Regions from separate parts of the Verrucosispora sp. WMMC514 genome, predicted to be linked through region 2. Evidence: riboswitches for the same ligand, from Rfam matches in the RefSeq annotation. Region 2 holds a riboswitch; each other region holds the start of a gene.
What was found. Region 2 has a riboswitch for cyclic di-AMP ahead of O7597_RS12050 (NlpC/P60 family protein). Riboswitches for the same ligand answer to the same signal wherever they lie in the genome.
Positions count from the first base shown of each region.

Region 1 (5,140 bases), 2.0 Mb from region 2:
GGGTGGTCCGCTCCTGCGGACGGCTGCCCGCCGGTTCGAGTCGGACCCGGTCGACGAGGCCGTTGATCGAGTCGAGTCGGCCGGTGCCGAGGCCGTGCCGGGTGACGTTGAGTGCGCCGGCCGCCGCGCCGGTACGGATCGCCGTGCGCACATCGCCGCCCCGGGCCACCACGGCGGCGACCCCGGCGGTCATCGAGTCGCCCGCCCCGCGGGGGTCGGCCGCCTCCAGGCGCGGCATCCGCACCGTGAACACCTCGCCGTCGACGAGTGCCAACGCGGGCTTGTCGGCCCGGCTGACCACCACGTTCTCGGCACCGGAGGCGTGCAGGTCGTACATCGCGCGGGTGAGCTGTTCCTCGTCGTCGCCCTCGGCCCGCCCGTCGGCGATCAGCTCCTCGTGACTGACCTTGAGGAAGAAGACCCCGCTTTCCAGGACGGCCGTCAGGTGCTCGCCGCAGAGGTCCACCACCACCCGGCCGCCGTTGGCGCCGAGATCGGCGGCAAAACGCCGGTAGAGGTCGGCGGGGACCAGGGACGGATGGTTCGGGCCGCTCAACACGCTCACCGGCGCGCGCAGGCCCTCGCCGAGCGCGAGGTTGTACAGCTCGTCCAGCTCGTGCCGGCTCAACGGTTGGCCGATCACGTCGACGACCTCCCGACGGGTACCTTCGCGACGGTCGTGCACGTACCCGCCGGTGCCACCGGAGTCGCGGGCCACCACCTTGAGGTCGACCCCCTCGCTGACCAGCAACGGCTCCAGCACCTGCCCGACCTCGCCCCCGAGTGCCGCGCAGAGCACCACGTCGACGCCGAGGGACAGCACCATCCTGGCCTGCCACACCCCCTGCCCGCCCGGGTGCAGGTGCAGCTCCGGTGCGTCGCTCGGCTGGTCGATGGTGACGGTCAGCAGCGGGGTCGGCGCGAAGATCATGACGCGGCCGCTCATGAACGCACTCCGTGGTCCGTACCGTCGCCGGGCCTGGCGATTCGCTCGTCCATGGGCGTTCCTCCCGCTAGCGGACAAATACCGCTTACTGGTACGACGGTATCCAACGAGACGCGTCGACGCGCGCCGAAGGGACGGTGCCCGGCCGGCCGACGGAAAAACGCAACGCCGGGTGAACCGCTCGTGAAGAGCGGTTCACCCGGCGCGACGAGGAGGTCAGTACACCGACAGGTGAACGTGGTTGGTGTGGTCGCTGGACGGGTCACCGCGGGCACCGCTGTACGACTTCCAGCCGCTGCTGGGCAACCAGATCTGCCTGTACCAGATCACGTAGAGCACCGCGAGCCGGTCGGCGTTGTTGACGAAGTACGCCGCCAGGTTGTTGCCGTAGGTCCGGTCACCTCCGGTCGCGTCCCCGCCGAAGCCCTTCTTCTGGGCCGCGAAGTCGCAGGCCCGACCCTTCGGGTGCTCGCCCGAGCCGCCGGAGCGGTAGCAGGAGACGTACCGGGTGAAGCCGGCCGACTTGGCCTGCTTCAGCGCGTGCAGGGTGCGTGGGGTGATGCAGCCGTTGGCCGGGGTGGGGTCGTTGACGCTGCACGACTCCGAGGGCCACGACCCGTCGGAGTTGCGCGGAGCGGGCTTGGCGGTGGGACTCGACCCGCCGCTACGCGACGGTGACCGGGCGGCCCGTTCGGCGGCCCTGGCCCGCTCGGCCGCCTCGTCCCGCTCGATGGCCACGGTCAACGCCCGCTCGGCCTGGTCCTTGCGCTTGGCCATCACGGCCACCTGCTTGCGCTGTTCCTGGATCTCCGCGTCCAGGGCCAGCTTGGTGGCGCTGACCTCGTCCCGGGCGGTCTGGAGTTCCCGCAGCGCACGGTCCTCATTGGCGGCCACCGCGTCCAGCGCCGCCGCCCGGTCCATGAAACCGGCCGGTGACCCGCTGTTGAGCAGCGCCGACGCGGCACCCAGCCGTCCGGTGCGGTACGCCTGCGCGGCGATCTCGGCGACCTTGGTACCGCGCTCGGCGACCTGGCTCTCGGTCGTCTTGAGCTGCTCGGCCAGCTTCTTCTGTCGCTTCACCGAGCGGTCGAGCGCCGTCTTGGCGTCGAGATAGCCCTTGCTGGCCGCCTCCAACTGGGCCCGTAGTGCCGGGGTGCCGCCCTCGTCGTCCACATCTCCCGGTGCCGCCGCGCGCAACGCCTGCGGTGCGGCGGTCGCTGGGGAGAAGGGAGCCAGCGCGACGCCGAGGGTGAGGGCGAGCGCGGCGGCGATCAGGGCCGCCGTACGGGCGGCCGGTCTTACCGTTGCCACTGCTGGCATGCACATGTCCTTCCGTCAGCCGCCGACCGGGTTAGCTGACGGGTTCGGGACGGAAGATCCCTACCGCTGGCGCGGATACACCCCAGGAACGTGGTTCCCCGGTTCGCCCTGGCGGGCGATTAGGCGGCGGCCGCCGCCGGCACCGGTGGGTGCCGCCTGGCGGTGGCCGGGTCAGAGCCTACCGGTGCGCACGTGACCGGTGCAGCTGCTGTTACTGCTGGTGTTCGGTTGTTGACTAGTAGACCAGAGCAAATCGGACAATAACCTACTTTTCTCCGATTGGCCTGGTCACCACCGCACCGCCCCGCAACCCCCGGGGTCGGTACGCGGCTCGACCTGGAGGGTCGCGTGTTCGATCTGGAAGTCCTCGTGCAGCGCCGAGCGGGCCGCCGCCAGGACGGTGCCGACATCGGCGTCCGGACTGACGGTCAGGTGTGCGGAGGCGACCTCCATTCCGGAGGTCAACGTCCAGACGTGCAGGTCGTGGACGCCGGCCACGCCCGGTACCGCGGCCAGCCGGTCGTGCACCGCGGTGACCTGCAGGTGCTCCGGTGCGGCCTGGACCAGGATGCGTACCGCTGCCCGGCCCAGGCGCCAGGTGCGGGGCAGGATGAACACGGCGATCGCGACCGCCACCAGCGGATCGGCCCACCACCAGTCGGTCACGGCGATCAGCAGGGCGGCCGCGATCACGCCCAGCGAGCCCAGCAGGTCCGCCAGCACCTCCAGGTAGGCCCCCCGCAGGTTGATGCTCTCCCGCGCCCCCGGGCGCAGCAGCGCGAACGCGGCGACGTTGGCGAGCAGGCCGAGCGCCGCCACCACCAGAACCGGGCCGGCGAGCACCTCGGGCGGATCCCCGAATCGACGTACCGCCTCGATCAGCACGTACACCGCGACGCCGGAGAGCAGTACGGCGTTGGCCAGGGCCGCGAGCACCTCCAGCCGGTAGAGCCCGAAGGTGCGTTGTGGGTCGGTGTCGGCCCGCCGGGTGGCGGCCACGGCCGCGAGGGCCATGCCGATGCCCAGCACATCGGTGAACATGTGCCCGGCGTCGGAGAGCAGGGCCAGCGAACCGGTCCGCAAAGCGGTGCCTGCCTCGATCAGCATCAGGGCGCTGAGCAGGGCGAACGCCGCCCACAGCCGGCCGGAGTGGCGGTGTGCGGCGTTTGAGACCGCAGCGTGGTGGTGGTCATGGCCGGCGCCCACCCAGACACCTTGCGTCGTCAGGCGGGCCGGGGACGGACCTATGCCAACATCGCTATGAGTGCAAGCGTCGGCTCGCGACTCAACCGGTCGGGTCGACGGTGGTCAACCGCTGGGTGGCCCGGGACAGCGCGACGTAGAGAGTACGGACACCGGCGCCGGGCTCCGCCCGGATCTCCGCCGGGGCGACCAGCACCACCCCGTCGTACTCCATGCCCTTGGCCTCCAGGCTGGTCACCACCTGCAACCGATCGCCGCCATGGGCTCCCAGCCAGGCCGCGACCTGGTCCCGTCGCGGCACCGGCGTGATCACCCCGACGGTGCCCTCCACCTCGCCGAGCAGGGCGCTGGCGGCCGTCACGACGGTGGTCTCCAACTCGGGCGCCGGCACCACGAGCCGCACCGGATCGACCCCGGTGGAGCGGACCGCGGTGGGCAGCGCGAGATCGGGGTACGCCCGCCGGATCTCGGCCGCCGCCACCGCGAAGATCTCGGCCGAGTTGCGGTAGTTCGTGGTGAGCGTGAAACGGTGCCGACGACGGCGACCCAGCGCCTGGTCGCGGGCCCGGGCCAACTCCTGCGGATCCCCCGTCCACGCGGTCTGCGCCGGGTCGCCCACCACCGTCCAGGACGCCAACCGGCCGCGCCGGCCCACCATCCGCCACTGCATCGGTGAGACGTCCTGGGACTCGTCGACCACCAGGTGGGCGTAGTCGCGGTAATCCTCGGGGCGCTCCCGGGCGGCCTGCCGGGCGGCCCGCTGCCGGTCGGCGAACGTGCTCAGCTCGCGTACCCCACCGGCCAACTGGAACGGGTCCCGCTTCCGGCGGGCAGCGCGCATCGGCTTGCCGAGCAGCGCGTCCAGCTCGTCCAGCAGCGCGACGTCGGCGACGGTCAGACCATCCGTGGCCAACCCCCGGTAGGCCGAGCCGAGCAGCCGGATCTCGGCACCCGAGAGCAGTCCCGCGCCGTACCGGCGCAACCGCTGCGGATCGGCCAACCAGGCGAGCACGTGCCGCGGATGCAGCCGGGGCCACCACGCCTTAAGAAAGTCGCGGAAATCGGTCCGGTCGATCAGCTCGTCCTCGAAGGCGCGCTGCTCGGGCAACCCGGCGATGCCCAGCCGGCGGGCCTGCGCCCAGAGCGCGGCGAGCACGCCGTCGAAGCCGGCCCGACGCACCTCGTTGCGCCGGGCGCCACGAGGCAGCGCCCGCTCCCGGATGGCGTCCAGCTCGGCCCGCTCCAGCCGCAGCAGCGTGCCCCGGTACAGCAGGCGCAGCTCGGGCGGGGCGTCGGGCACCGCGTCCCGGGCGGCCCGTTCCAGCACCCGGCGCATCCGCAGCGAACCCTTGACCGCCGCCACCTCGGGCGGATCGGTGCGGGTGGCCACCACCCCGGGGAACAGGGTGCCCAGCGAGTGCAGGGTGGCGGTGTCCTCACCAAGCGACGGCAGCACCGAGGCGATGTACTCGACGAAGACGGAGGAGGGGCCGATCACCAGGATGCCGCCCCCGGCGTACCGGCTGCGGTCGGTGTAGAGCAGGTATGCCGCGCGATGCAGCGCCACCGCCGTCTTGCCGGTGCCCGGGCCACCGGAGACGATCGTGACTCCCGAGCCGGGGGAGCGGATCGCCTCGTCCTGCTCGCGCTGGATGGTGGCCACGATGTCCC
Region 1 is NZ_CP114906.1:728,082-733,221, reverse strand. Features, by position in the region: gene O7597_RS03205 (PfkB family carbohydrate kinase) at 1-946, opposite strand, end outside; gene O7597_RS03200 (hypothetical protein) at 1,163-2,266, opposite strand; cyclic di-AMP (ydaO/yuaA leader) riboswitch at 2,271-2,402, opposite strand; gene O7597_RS03195 (cation diffusion facilitator family transporter) at 2,555-3,472, opposite strand; gene O7597_RS03190 (AAA family ATPase) at 3,552-5,140, opposite strand, start outside.
Region 1: linked by a shared signal. The riboswitch ahead of O7597_RS03200 (hypothetical protein) and the one ahead of O7597_RS12050 (NlpC/P60 family protein) in region 2 are both predicted to bind cyclic di-AMP.

Region 2 (5,140 bases):
TCCGGTGACCCGGCCCGCCGGATCGGCAACGAGTTCGTCTTCCAGATGCTGGCCCAGCAGAACGTCGAGACCCTGAACGAAGCGTTCGAGGGCCGGGAGAAGGCCAAGCGCAAGATCGTCGCAACGTGCCCGCACTGCTTCAACACCCTGGGCAACGAGTACGGCCAGCTGGGCGGCGAGTTCGAGGTGGTGCACCACACCCAGTTGCTGGCCCACCTGGTCGCCACCGGCAAGCTCACCCCGGTGCAGCCGGTCGACGGCGGCGTCACCTACCACGACCCGTGTTACCTGGGCCGGCACAACCGGGTATTCAGCCCGCCGCGCGAGGTGCTGGGCAGCGCGATCGAGGGTGAGCTGACCGAGATGCCGCGTAACAGCGAGCGCTCCTTCTGTTGCGGTGCGGGTGGTGCCCGCATGTGGATGGAGGAGCGCATCGGTAAGCGGATCAACGTGGACCGGGTCGAGGAGGCCATGTCCACCGGGGCGAGGACGGTCGCCGTCGGTTGTCCGTTCTGTTCGACGATGCTCACCGACGGGGTGAACGGCAAGGGTGCCGGAGAACAGGTCGAGGTCATCGACGTGGCCAGCGTTCTGCTCCGCTCGGTCAAGCCCGAGCAGGTCGGCGGCGCCGAGGAGACCACGCCGGTGGCCGGCTGACCGGCCCGGACGCACCGGGCGGGGCGGCACCCCTATCCAGTGCCGCCCCGCCCGGTTTTGTATTGGCGTACGTGACTATAACGAATCGGCCGACACCCTTAGTGTGCGTACCGTCGCGCAAAGGTGAATGAGCCGTTGGTCGCCTTGATTCCCCACCTACCGTTCCCTAATGTGGGGCACCGACCGCCATGGGTCGTCGGATCCCGCCACTTACCTCTCGCGGGACGCCCGGTGGTCGGTTGCAAAGGAGACGCTGCCGGTGGCAACCATGCCCCTCCATCGTCGTGCGCCGGGACGATCCCGTCCGGGTGGCCTGCGTAGGGCCGCCCGCGGGCTGGTCGTCCTGGTAGCCGCCGCCGCGGTCGGTGCCGGCCTGCTCGCCGCCCCCGCGTACGCCGAGCCCTCGGTCGACGAGATCGAGGCCCAGATCGACAAGCAGTGGCAGAAGCTGGAGCCCACCATCGAGCAGTACAACAAGGTGCGCTCCCAGCTGCGGGTCAACAAGCAGAAGTCGAAGAGCCTGGAGAAGAAGATCCAGCCGCTGGCCCTGGAGACCGAGCTGGCGATGAACCGGGTGGCCGACCTCGCCTCCCGCTACTACATCACCGGCCCGTCCAAGGAGATCGGTGTCGTCCTGCTCAACTCGAAGCCGAACGAGCTCGGCGAGCAGATGGCCTTCCTCGACCGGCTCGCCTCGCAGGAGCGCCGCGAGCTCGAAGGCGTCATGAAGATCCGCAAGAAGTACGACGACCAGAAGGCCAAGCTCGACGCCCTGATCGCCGACCAGGAGGCGAAGCAGAAGCAGCTGGCGGCGAAGAAGAAGCAGATCGACGCCGAGATCAAGCGGCTGGAGAGGTCGCTGCCGGTGACCACGGTGAAGACCACCAACTGCCCGACCATCAACGGTGTGGTCAGCGACGCCGCCCGCACGGCCATCCGGACCGCGTGCGCCCAGGTCGGCAAGCCGTACGTCTGGGGCGCCACCGGCCCGAACTCGTTCGACTGCTCGGGTCTGACCCAGTACGCGTACAAGGCCGCGGGCATCTACCTCACCCACTTCACCGGTGCCCAGTGGAACGAGGGCAAGGCCGTCTCCCGCGCCGACGCCCGTCCCGGCGATCTGGTCTTCTTCCGCAGCGACGTGAGTCACGTCGGGTTGTACCTGGGCAACAACCAGATGGTGCACGCGGCTCGCGCCGGCAAGCCGGTGAACGTCTCGCCCATCACGACCATGCCGGTCGCCGGTTTCCGCCGACCCGGCTGAGCCGCCACCGCGTCCGCTGAGCGGTCGCGCAGGAACGCCCGAGGGCCCCCGGTCAAGTCGACGGGGGCCCTCGCCACTGTCGGATGTAAGCACCCACAGTGACGGTGTGGATCTGTTGCGTATCGACGCCGATCGTCCCTACGCTGGGCAATCGTCGGCCGCTGGCAGGTCCGCCCAGCCCGGGCGGTAACGGTCCGACACCGCCGAATCGCTCGTCAGCGAGCCGGGGAACCAGGTACCCGGGGTGAATCCGTGCCGGTCACGGTAGGGCGCCCCTTCCCGCCCGAACCCGTCAGCTAACCCGGTAGGCGGTAGCGGAAGAAGGAGTGCTGAGCCCGGTGGCAGACCATGCCCCGCGGCCACCGTCATCGCCGCCGGCAATGCCCGGCCGATCGACGGACTCGCCGCGTTCCAGCTGGTACCGCTGCATCATCGCTGGCCTGGCCGCGACCGCCGTGATGCTGGTCGGCGGCGCGACGGAGGCCCGGGCCGAGCCCACGGTCGCCGACATCGAGCGCCAGATCGACGAGGACTGGAATCGGCTCGAACCCGTCATCGAGCAGCACAACGCGACCCGGCAGGACCTGGCCGGCAAGCGGCGGGAGGCGGACGCGCTGGCCGCCAGGATGGCACCGCTGCAACGCCAGGTGGCCGAGGCCATGGACCGGGTCGGCAAGCTCGCTGCCCGCGCGTACAAGGGCGAACAGGTCCGCTTCGTCAACACGCTGCTCGGTAGCCGGTCGCCGGGCGAGGTGGTCGAGCAGCTCGGCCTGCTCGACCGGTACGCCCGCGTGCAGCAGCAGGACGTGCGGCACGCGAGTGACCTGCGCGACGAACTCGCCGAGACCAAGGCCGGCCTGGACCGCACGATCGGCGAGCTGACCCGCACCGAGGCCGATCTCGCCGAGCGGCGGCGACAGATCGACGCCGAGATCGACAGGTTGCAGCGGCTCCGGCTGCGGGCGTACGGGAAGGGTGATGGTGGCCCGCTACGGCCGGCGCCCTGCCCGGCCAGCTACCCGGGCGGAGCGGCCGGCGAGGCGGTCACCTTCGCCTGCGCCCAGATCGGCAAGCCGTACTCCTGGGGCGCCGAGGGGCCCGACGCGTACGACTGTTCCGGGCTGACGTTGGCCGCCTGGTCGCGGGCCGGTGTCGCACTGCCGCACAACGCGGCGCGGCAGCGTCGGGTCACCAAGTCGGTAAGCCGTGGCGCGCTGCGCCCCGGCGACCTGGTCTTCTACTACCGGGACCTGCACCATGTCGGGATGTACGTCGGCGGCGGCTGGGTGGTGCACGCCTCCCGGGCGGGTCAACCGGTCAAGATGAAGCGGCTGGACAGCAGCCCGGTGCACAGTTTCGGCCGGCCCGGCTGAGGATCGCCGGTGTCAGCGGGTGGGCCACGTGCGCCAGCTCTGCCAGGCACGACTGGGCGTCGGGCCGCGCTGACCCTGGTAGCGGGAACCGTAGACGGCCGAGCCGTACGGGTGCTCGGCCGGTGAGGAGAGCCGGAAGATGCAGAGCTGCCCGATCTTCATCCCGGGCCAGAGGGTGATCGGCAGGTTTGCCACGTTGGACAGTTCCAAGGTGACGTGACCGGAGAAGCCGGGGTCGATGAAGCCGGCGGTGGAGTGGGTGAGCAGGCCGAGTCGTCCCAGGCTGGACTTGCCTTCGAGGCGGCCGGCGAGCTGGTCGCCCAGCGAGATGACCTCGAGCGTGGAGGCGAGTACGAACTCGCCCGGGTGCAGCACGAACGCCTGGCCGTCGGGCACCTCGACGGCCGAGGTGAGGTCGTCCTGCCGGGTGGCCGGGTCGATGTGGGTGTAGAGGTGGTTGTTGAAGACCCGGAAGAGTTTGTCCAGACGTACGTCGATGCTGGAGGGCTGCACCAGGGTGGGCTCGAACGGTTCGAGCGCCAGGGTGCCCGCCTTGATCTCGGAGACCAGGTCGCGGTCGGAGAGCAGCATCGCCACACCATAGCTGCCGGTATGCGACACGCGTGTCGGACTACCCGCTTCGAACGTGTGTTCGATAGGATGTCGGCATGGCTTCCTGGTCCGAATTCGCCGCTGACGAGCCTCGACTCGCCAACGGGATCCGCCTTCTCATGCAGCAGTACGGCCCGGGCTTCGGCTACCTGGCCACGGTCCGCGCCGACGGCGGACCCCGGGTGCACCCGGTCTCCCCGGTGATCACCGATGACGGTCTCTACTGCTTCGTCATCGACTCACCGAAGCGGCGCGACCTGGAACGCGACGGTCGTTACGCGCTGCACTCGTTCCCGCCGGAGGAGAGCGACGACGAGGCGTACGTGGCCGGGCGGGCCCGGCCCGTCACCGACGACGCCACCGTCGCCCGGCTGGCGTTCGCGGCGCGGGCCGCCCCGCACGCCGACTGGCGCCTGTTCGAGTTCACCGTCGACGTGGCGATGTTGGCCCGACGGGAGCAGTCGGTGGCTGGGCCGAGCGAGCTGGCGTCGCATCCGGCGGTCCAGGTCTGGCTCGACCCGGCGGGCGCCACACCCCAGGCCACGCGCCCGGTGCCGGCCCACTCCGGGCGGCATCACCGCCGCGCCGCCTGACCCACACGCACAGGTGCCGGCCCCGTCCGACGGAGCCGGCACCCGCGGTACGCGGTGCGACGCTCGCGCTACGCCGCGCGGTAGGAGTTCCAGGCGTTGATCATGCGGGTGGCCTGGCCCGAGGTGAACTGGTACATGCAGCCGTCGTACGAGTAGTCCATGAAGTTCGTGATCGGGTCGAGGCCCGAGCTTGAGCAGGTGTCCCGGCCGGTCGGGCAGCCGCTGGCCGGCGAGGCCTCGGCCGGGGTGTCCGACACCTGGTCACCGCTGCCCGAGCAGCCGCCCTGGAAGGTGTGGTAGAGGTTCAGCCAGTGGCCGACCTCGTGGGTGCCGGTGTCACCCTGGTTGTAGTTGGTGGCGGTGCCACCGGGCAGTGACTCGCTGAGCACCACCACGCCATCCATCACGTTCAGGTTGCGCTGCGGGAAGGTCGCCCAGCCGAGCAGGTTGTTGCTGAGCGCGCCGAGGTAGATGTTGAGCGTCGCCTTGTTGCCCTGCCGCAGCTGGGTCTTCATCTGCCGCTCGGCCGACGAGCCCTGCCGGATCGGGTACCACGACGAGTTGGTCACCCGGTTGATGCTCTGCAACTGGAACGCGAAGGCGGTCGCGGCGCCACCCGTCGCACCGCTGAACGACTGGTT
Region 2 is NZ_CP114906.1:2,698,558-2,703,697, forward strand. Features, by position in the region: gene O7597_RS12040 ((Fe-S)-binding protein) at 1-657, shown strand, start outside; gene O7597_RS12045 (C40 family peptidase) at 911-1,921, shown strand; cyclic di-AMP (ydaO/yuaA leader) riboswitch at 2,113-2,247, shown strand; gene O7597_RS12050 (NlpC/P60 family protein) at 2,302-3,294, shown strand; gene dcd (dCTP deaminase) at 3,307-3,885, opposite strand; gene O7597_RS12060 (pyridoxamine 5'-phosphate oxidase family protein) at 3,963-4,499, shown strand; gene O7597_RS12065 (zinc metalloprotease) at 4,568-5,140, opposite strand, start outside.

Region 3 (5,140 bases), 1.9 Mb from region 2:
CCGGGGCCGGGCCCGGATCCCCACCGGCGCGACCGGTCGCCAGCGGACGAGCTACTACTGGCAGGGCTCGTCCGAGACCAGCCGCACCGATGCGACCTTCACCGGCCCCTACAACGGTTTCTGGGGCACCTCGGACGTCGCCCCCGTGCTGGTCTACACGCCCTGCGGACAACAGCGGGTGCTCAACGTCAACACCGAGTTGAGAGTCGATCCGGGCACGGCCGGATCGAACGTCAGCATGTCCATGACGACGACCGAGGGCGACGTCGACACCCTGTTCAACCTCAAGTGGGAACGCTGCTGATCCCCTGATCCGGCCTCGCCACGGCGCCGAGCCGCCCGGCGGGCACGGTGGACGACCTGCCCCACGCCCGCCGGTTCTGGGTGCGTTTGTTGTCGATGGGGCGACAACAAACGCACCCAGCTATGCCACCGGCACCTCGTCGTCCACCCGGGCCGCCCCCGCGACCTCGTGGACCCCACGAACCGCTGCCGCCGGCAGTGCCGCGTAGACGTGTGGGAACGGTCCCCCGTTCGGGGCGTCCTCCCACCGCAGTGCGTCACCGAGCAGGGACGCGTCGAGCGCGACGATGACAAGTTGCGGCTGGTCGCCGAAGACCCGCGCCGCCGTGGCGGGCAGTTGGAAGCGCGAGGAGCAGTGAATGAAGCCGCTGTCCCGATCGAACGGTGAGCCGTCGAACCGGCCGGCGGCCTGGAACTCGGCCCATTCGCCAGGGAGCAGGATCTTGTAGATCAGCACGTCGCCATGCTGCCAGAGCGGCGGATTCGCCGGGCAAGTCAGTCCAGGCGTACGGCGATCTGGAGGGTGTTCAGGTAGTGCTTGCGTATCGTCCCGGCCGGGCGGGCGGCGATCAGCTGCCGGATCCCGGCGAACAGGGTTTGCCGTTGCCAGGGCTCGGCGGCGATGTGATTGGAGTACGTGGACAGCACGGCCAGGTACTCCTCGGCGGTGTAGTCGCGACTCCAGACGTAGCGGTGCACGGTCGGGCTGGCGAAGAACCCGCTGCCCGCCATCACCGCCGCGTCGGGGGCCACGATCGCCTCGGGCGGCTGCGGACCGCCGTGCCCGTCACCCATGCCCACCTCGGCGTAGATCCGCTGGACCTGCCGGAAGAAGTCGTCGCCACCGGCCGGTGACACGTGCTCGGTGGCCACGATCGCCAGGTGGCCGCCAGGACGCAGCAGCTCGGCCGCCCGACGGTAGGCGACCTCCGGGTCCAGCCAGTGCCACGCCGTGGCGGCGAAGACGAGGTCGAACGGCACGCTTTCGTCAGCTTCCCACCGCTCGAAGGGCGACACCACCACGCGCAGGTCGCCCCGGCCGGCGAGTACCCGACGTGCCACGGTGGCCAGCTCCCGTCCCGGCTCCAGGCCGACCACCTGCCAGCCACGCGCCAGCAGACCACGGGTGGCCTTACCGGTGCCGGTACCGAGCTCCAGCACCCGGGCCGGCCCGGTCGACAGGCCGGTCGTCTCGGCCAGGTCGGCGAACAACGCCTCCGGATAGCCCGGCCGGGCCTGCTCGTACAGCTCGGCGGCGGTGTCGAACGTCGTGGCCAGCCCCACGTAGGGCCCCTGCTTCCCCATGGCTCCCCCGCACACGTCTCGAAACGTCGAGGCCGATGTCACCCTGATCGTCGCATCCCCCAGCCGTCGTGCCGACCCATGTCCCTCAGCCGCCACCCCTACTCGCCACCCCCACCCATCGATCGTCCCCACCGTCCACTCCGGGGACCGATTCCCCGAGATCTTGGACAAAATCCGTTCGCGAAAGACGGAAACTGTCCAAGATTCGCGTGATGGCAGCGGGGTCGTCAGGCGGGTTGGTGGCGGGCCCAGGCGATGAAGCGGGTGAAGAGGGTGGTGGGGGTTGGGGCGTCGTGGGGGTTGAGGTGGTAGAGGTCGCGCATGGCGTCGTACATCAGGCCGGCGAGGTAGATGGACAGGCCGCCCGGCAGCTCCGCTGTTACCAGCCGACGCTGGTGCCGGGCCTGCTCCAGACCGAGCGCTACGCCCGCGCGGTGATCCGGACCGACGCCGCGCTGACCGAGGCGGGGGTGGAGCGTCGGCTGGCCAACCGGATGGCCCGGCAGACGGTGCTGGAGCAGGACGACCCGCCCCAACTCGTCGCGGTGATCGACGAGATGGTGCTGCGGCGGGTCGACGAGGAGCTCAAGGACGTGCTGGTCGAGCAGGTGCAACACCTGATGGCGCTGGCCACCCGGCCCAACATCAGCGTGCACCTGGTGCCGACCGGCGTCGCCATGCACGATGGACTGACCGGCCCCTTCATCCTGGCGCGGGGGGCGGACGGCGGCTGGGTGGGTAATCTGGATACCCAACTCGGCGGCGTCCTGGTCGACAAGGACGACGACCTGAGTGTCCTGCTGTCGAAGTGGGAGACGGTGCGCAACGAGGCACTGTCCGGCCGCCAGTCGATCGAGCGCATGAAGGATGTTGTGAAGCCATGGATCTGAACGGCGCGACCTGGCGCAAGTCCACCCGCAGCGGCTCCAGCGGCAACGACTGCGTGGAGGTCGCCGACAACCTGCCCGGCGTCGTGCTGGTCCGCGACACCAAGAACCGCGACGCCGCCACGCTGGCCTTCACCCCGGCCGCCTGGGCAAGCTTCGTCGGCCTGGCGAAGCAGCACGGCCCGCACGCCTGACGTACCCGAAACGGAAGCCCTCGGCCGGCGGGCCGAGGGCTTCCGTGTGTAAAGCGGGACGATGCGATCAGGCCGAGTAGCCGCGGGTGGCGGCCCAGTTGGCGAGATCGATGGTGCTGAGCCAGTACGACGGGTACGAGGCGTCCGCCGAGTCGGCGATCTTCACCAGCCGCCCGGAGTCCTGGTAGCCGACCACGGCGATGTAGTGCCCGCCGGGGAAGGAGTGCCAGCGACCGTCGGTGTCGGTGACGGTGCCGGCGACGTTCACCACGACACCCCGCCCGTCGGTGACGGCGGCGACGACGTCTTCCTGAAGCTGGTCCATCTGGGCCGGGGTGGCCGCACCGCCACGGATCATCGTGGTCTCGTACGGGTCACCCTTGACGACGGCGTTGAGAACGCGGGTGGTGTCCTCGGCCGAGTTGGTGCCGGCGAACGTGGTGCCGAGCTGGCCGGCCAGGGCGTCCTGGCTGCGCGCGACACCGGCGGCACTCAGCGCGTTACGCACCGCGGCGGGACCGCAGTAGTAGCCGTTGATCTGGGCCTGGTGGTCGTAGTCCAGAACCTTCGAGGCCGGCGGCTTCGGTGCCGCTTTCTTGCTGGTCAGGTCCGGGTCCGGGGTGGCCGAGCTGGGCTTCGGCGACGGCGAGGCGGCGGCGCTTGCCGGTGCCGGGCTGGCCGGTGCGGCGCTGCTCGGCGCGGCGCTGCTCGGCGCGGCGCTGCTCGGCGCGGCGCTGCTCGGCGCGGCGGTGGCCGGCGCGACCTCCGCCTGGCTCGGCGCGGCCACCGTGTCGCCGGACAGTTCGGCGGCGGTGGTGGCCCGCGTGGGGGCCGGGGTGTTCCCGGTGCCGGCCAGGGCGGCGCCGGTGCCGGTGGCCAGGACGAGCGCCACGGCGGATCCGGCAACGAGCTGATAGGGGCGTTCGCTGACCAGCCGGCGGAGCCGGCGGGAAAGGGTGTGCTTCACGGATTCCTCCACGGGCTGAGGGGAGAACGGCACACCGGCTCCGGCGGTCGGGTCGGCAACGGAACGCCGACGACCGCCTGGGCGAGCGGGACAGGCCGTTCAAGGGGTACGCCCGGAAGAACCCGGGCGGTGGCGATGACCGGGGTCAGCTCGCGGCGGTCGGGCCGGCGAGCACGGGCACCGCGGTGCCGTGGAGGTGGGGGAACGGGGGGATCACATCGGACCGCACGAGGGTTGGTACTCCTTCCGTCACCGCCGACCGGGTTAGCTGACGGATTCGGGCGGGAAGACGCCCTACCGCGGGCCGAGGCTCGCGGATTCACCCCAGTGGTGCAGTGGGTCCCCGGTTCGTGAGTTCACGATTGAGCGGGTCGGTACGGCGTCGCTTCCTGCGATCGGTTACCGCACCGGACGCGCTGACACTACTGGCCGGTCACCTTGAAGCCAACCCGCTCTGACCTGCTTAAACATGATCGAGCGGGGCAATTTTCGGGTACCTGGGAACTGGCGTCGCTCAATGGGACCGACGGCATTCCGGGCACCAACGGGTGACAACCGGACGGCAGGGAGAAAAGTCGGCGGGGATTACTGCGACAAACGTCTTACCTACGAACAGTGACCGAATTTCGCACCAATGTGACCCAGCTCACGGAATTTCAGCCGAGCCGAGCCGGACGCCAGCGCGGGACCAGGCCGGACCGCTCGACGATGGCGCGTCCGGAGACGGGCGGTCGGTTCGGCCGGAGCCGCGCGGCGGCCGCGTACGCCTCGGCGGAGAGGGCGCGGGCCGCCTCGGTGGCCAGTTCCGCCGCCCGCCACAGGTCACGTTCCCGCCCGGCGGCCGATCGATAGGCGGCCAGGCGGTTGTCGCGTACCACCCGGGCGAGAACGGCCTCCTGCTCGGCCGGGTGACGTCGGGGATCCCAGCCGGACCGGTGCGCCAGTACGTCGGTGAGCTGCCGGGCGGTCAGGTCACCGCGCCAGTGGGCAGCCATCGCCGCCCGGTGCAGCCAGCGTTCCCGAGCCGCGTACTCGGCCGGGGTGCGCGGAGTGCGCGGGGCCGGCAGTCCGGTGACACCGGCCAGCCGCCGGGCGGCGGCCTCCGCCTCGTCGTACCCGGCCCAGGCGCGGTCCAGCTCCGCCTGGGCCACCCGCCACGCCGTACGCCGCCGCTCGGCGTTCTGGCCGGCGCCGGCTGCCGCGACCGCCACCTCCCCGGCGTATCGGCGCAGGTCGGCCTCGTCGGCCGCGGCGCGGAGCGCGTCCGGGTCGGTGGTCTTCTCCACCGGCCCGGCCGGCTCCGGGCGGGCGACCAGCACGGTGAGCACGCCCAGCGCGAGCACCAGCAGGACCGACCAGATGGCGGCGGCGCGTGGCACCTCGATCAGGAACTGGTAGAGAACGGTCTTCTCCATGTCGGCACCTCGGCGGAGATCGGTACGGCGTCGGTGGTCGTACCGGCAGCGGATGGCGATGCGGCGCGG
Region 3 is NZ_CP114906.1:4,578,395-4,583,534, reverse strand. Features, by position in the region: gene O7597_RS21370 (DUF4360 domain-containing protein) at 1-304, shown strand, start outside; gene O7597_RS21365 (DUF952 domain-containing protein) at 425-760, opposite strand; gene O7597_RS21360 (class I SAM-dependent methyltransferase) at 799-1,608, opposite strand; gene O7597_RS21355 (DUF5753 domain-containing protein) at 2,004-2,498, shown strand; gene O7597_RS21350 (DUF397 domain-containing protein) at 2,489-2,689, shown strand; gene O7597_RS21345 (C39 family peptidase) at 2,757-3,668, opposite strand; cyclic di-AMP (ydaO/yuaA leader) riboswitch at 3,895-4,035, opposite strand; gene O7597_RS21340 (hypothetical protein) at 4,313-5,071, opposite strand.
Region 3: linked by a shared signal. The riboswitch ahead of O7597_RS21345 (C39 family peptidase) and the one ahead of O7597_RS12050 (NlpC/P60 family protein) in region 2 are both predicted to bind cyclic di-AMP.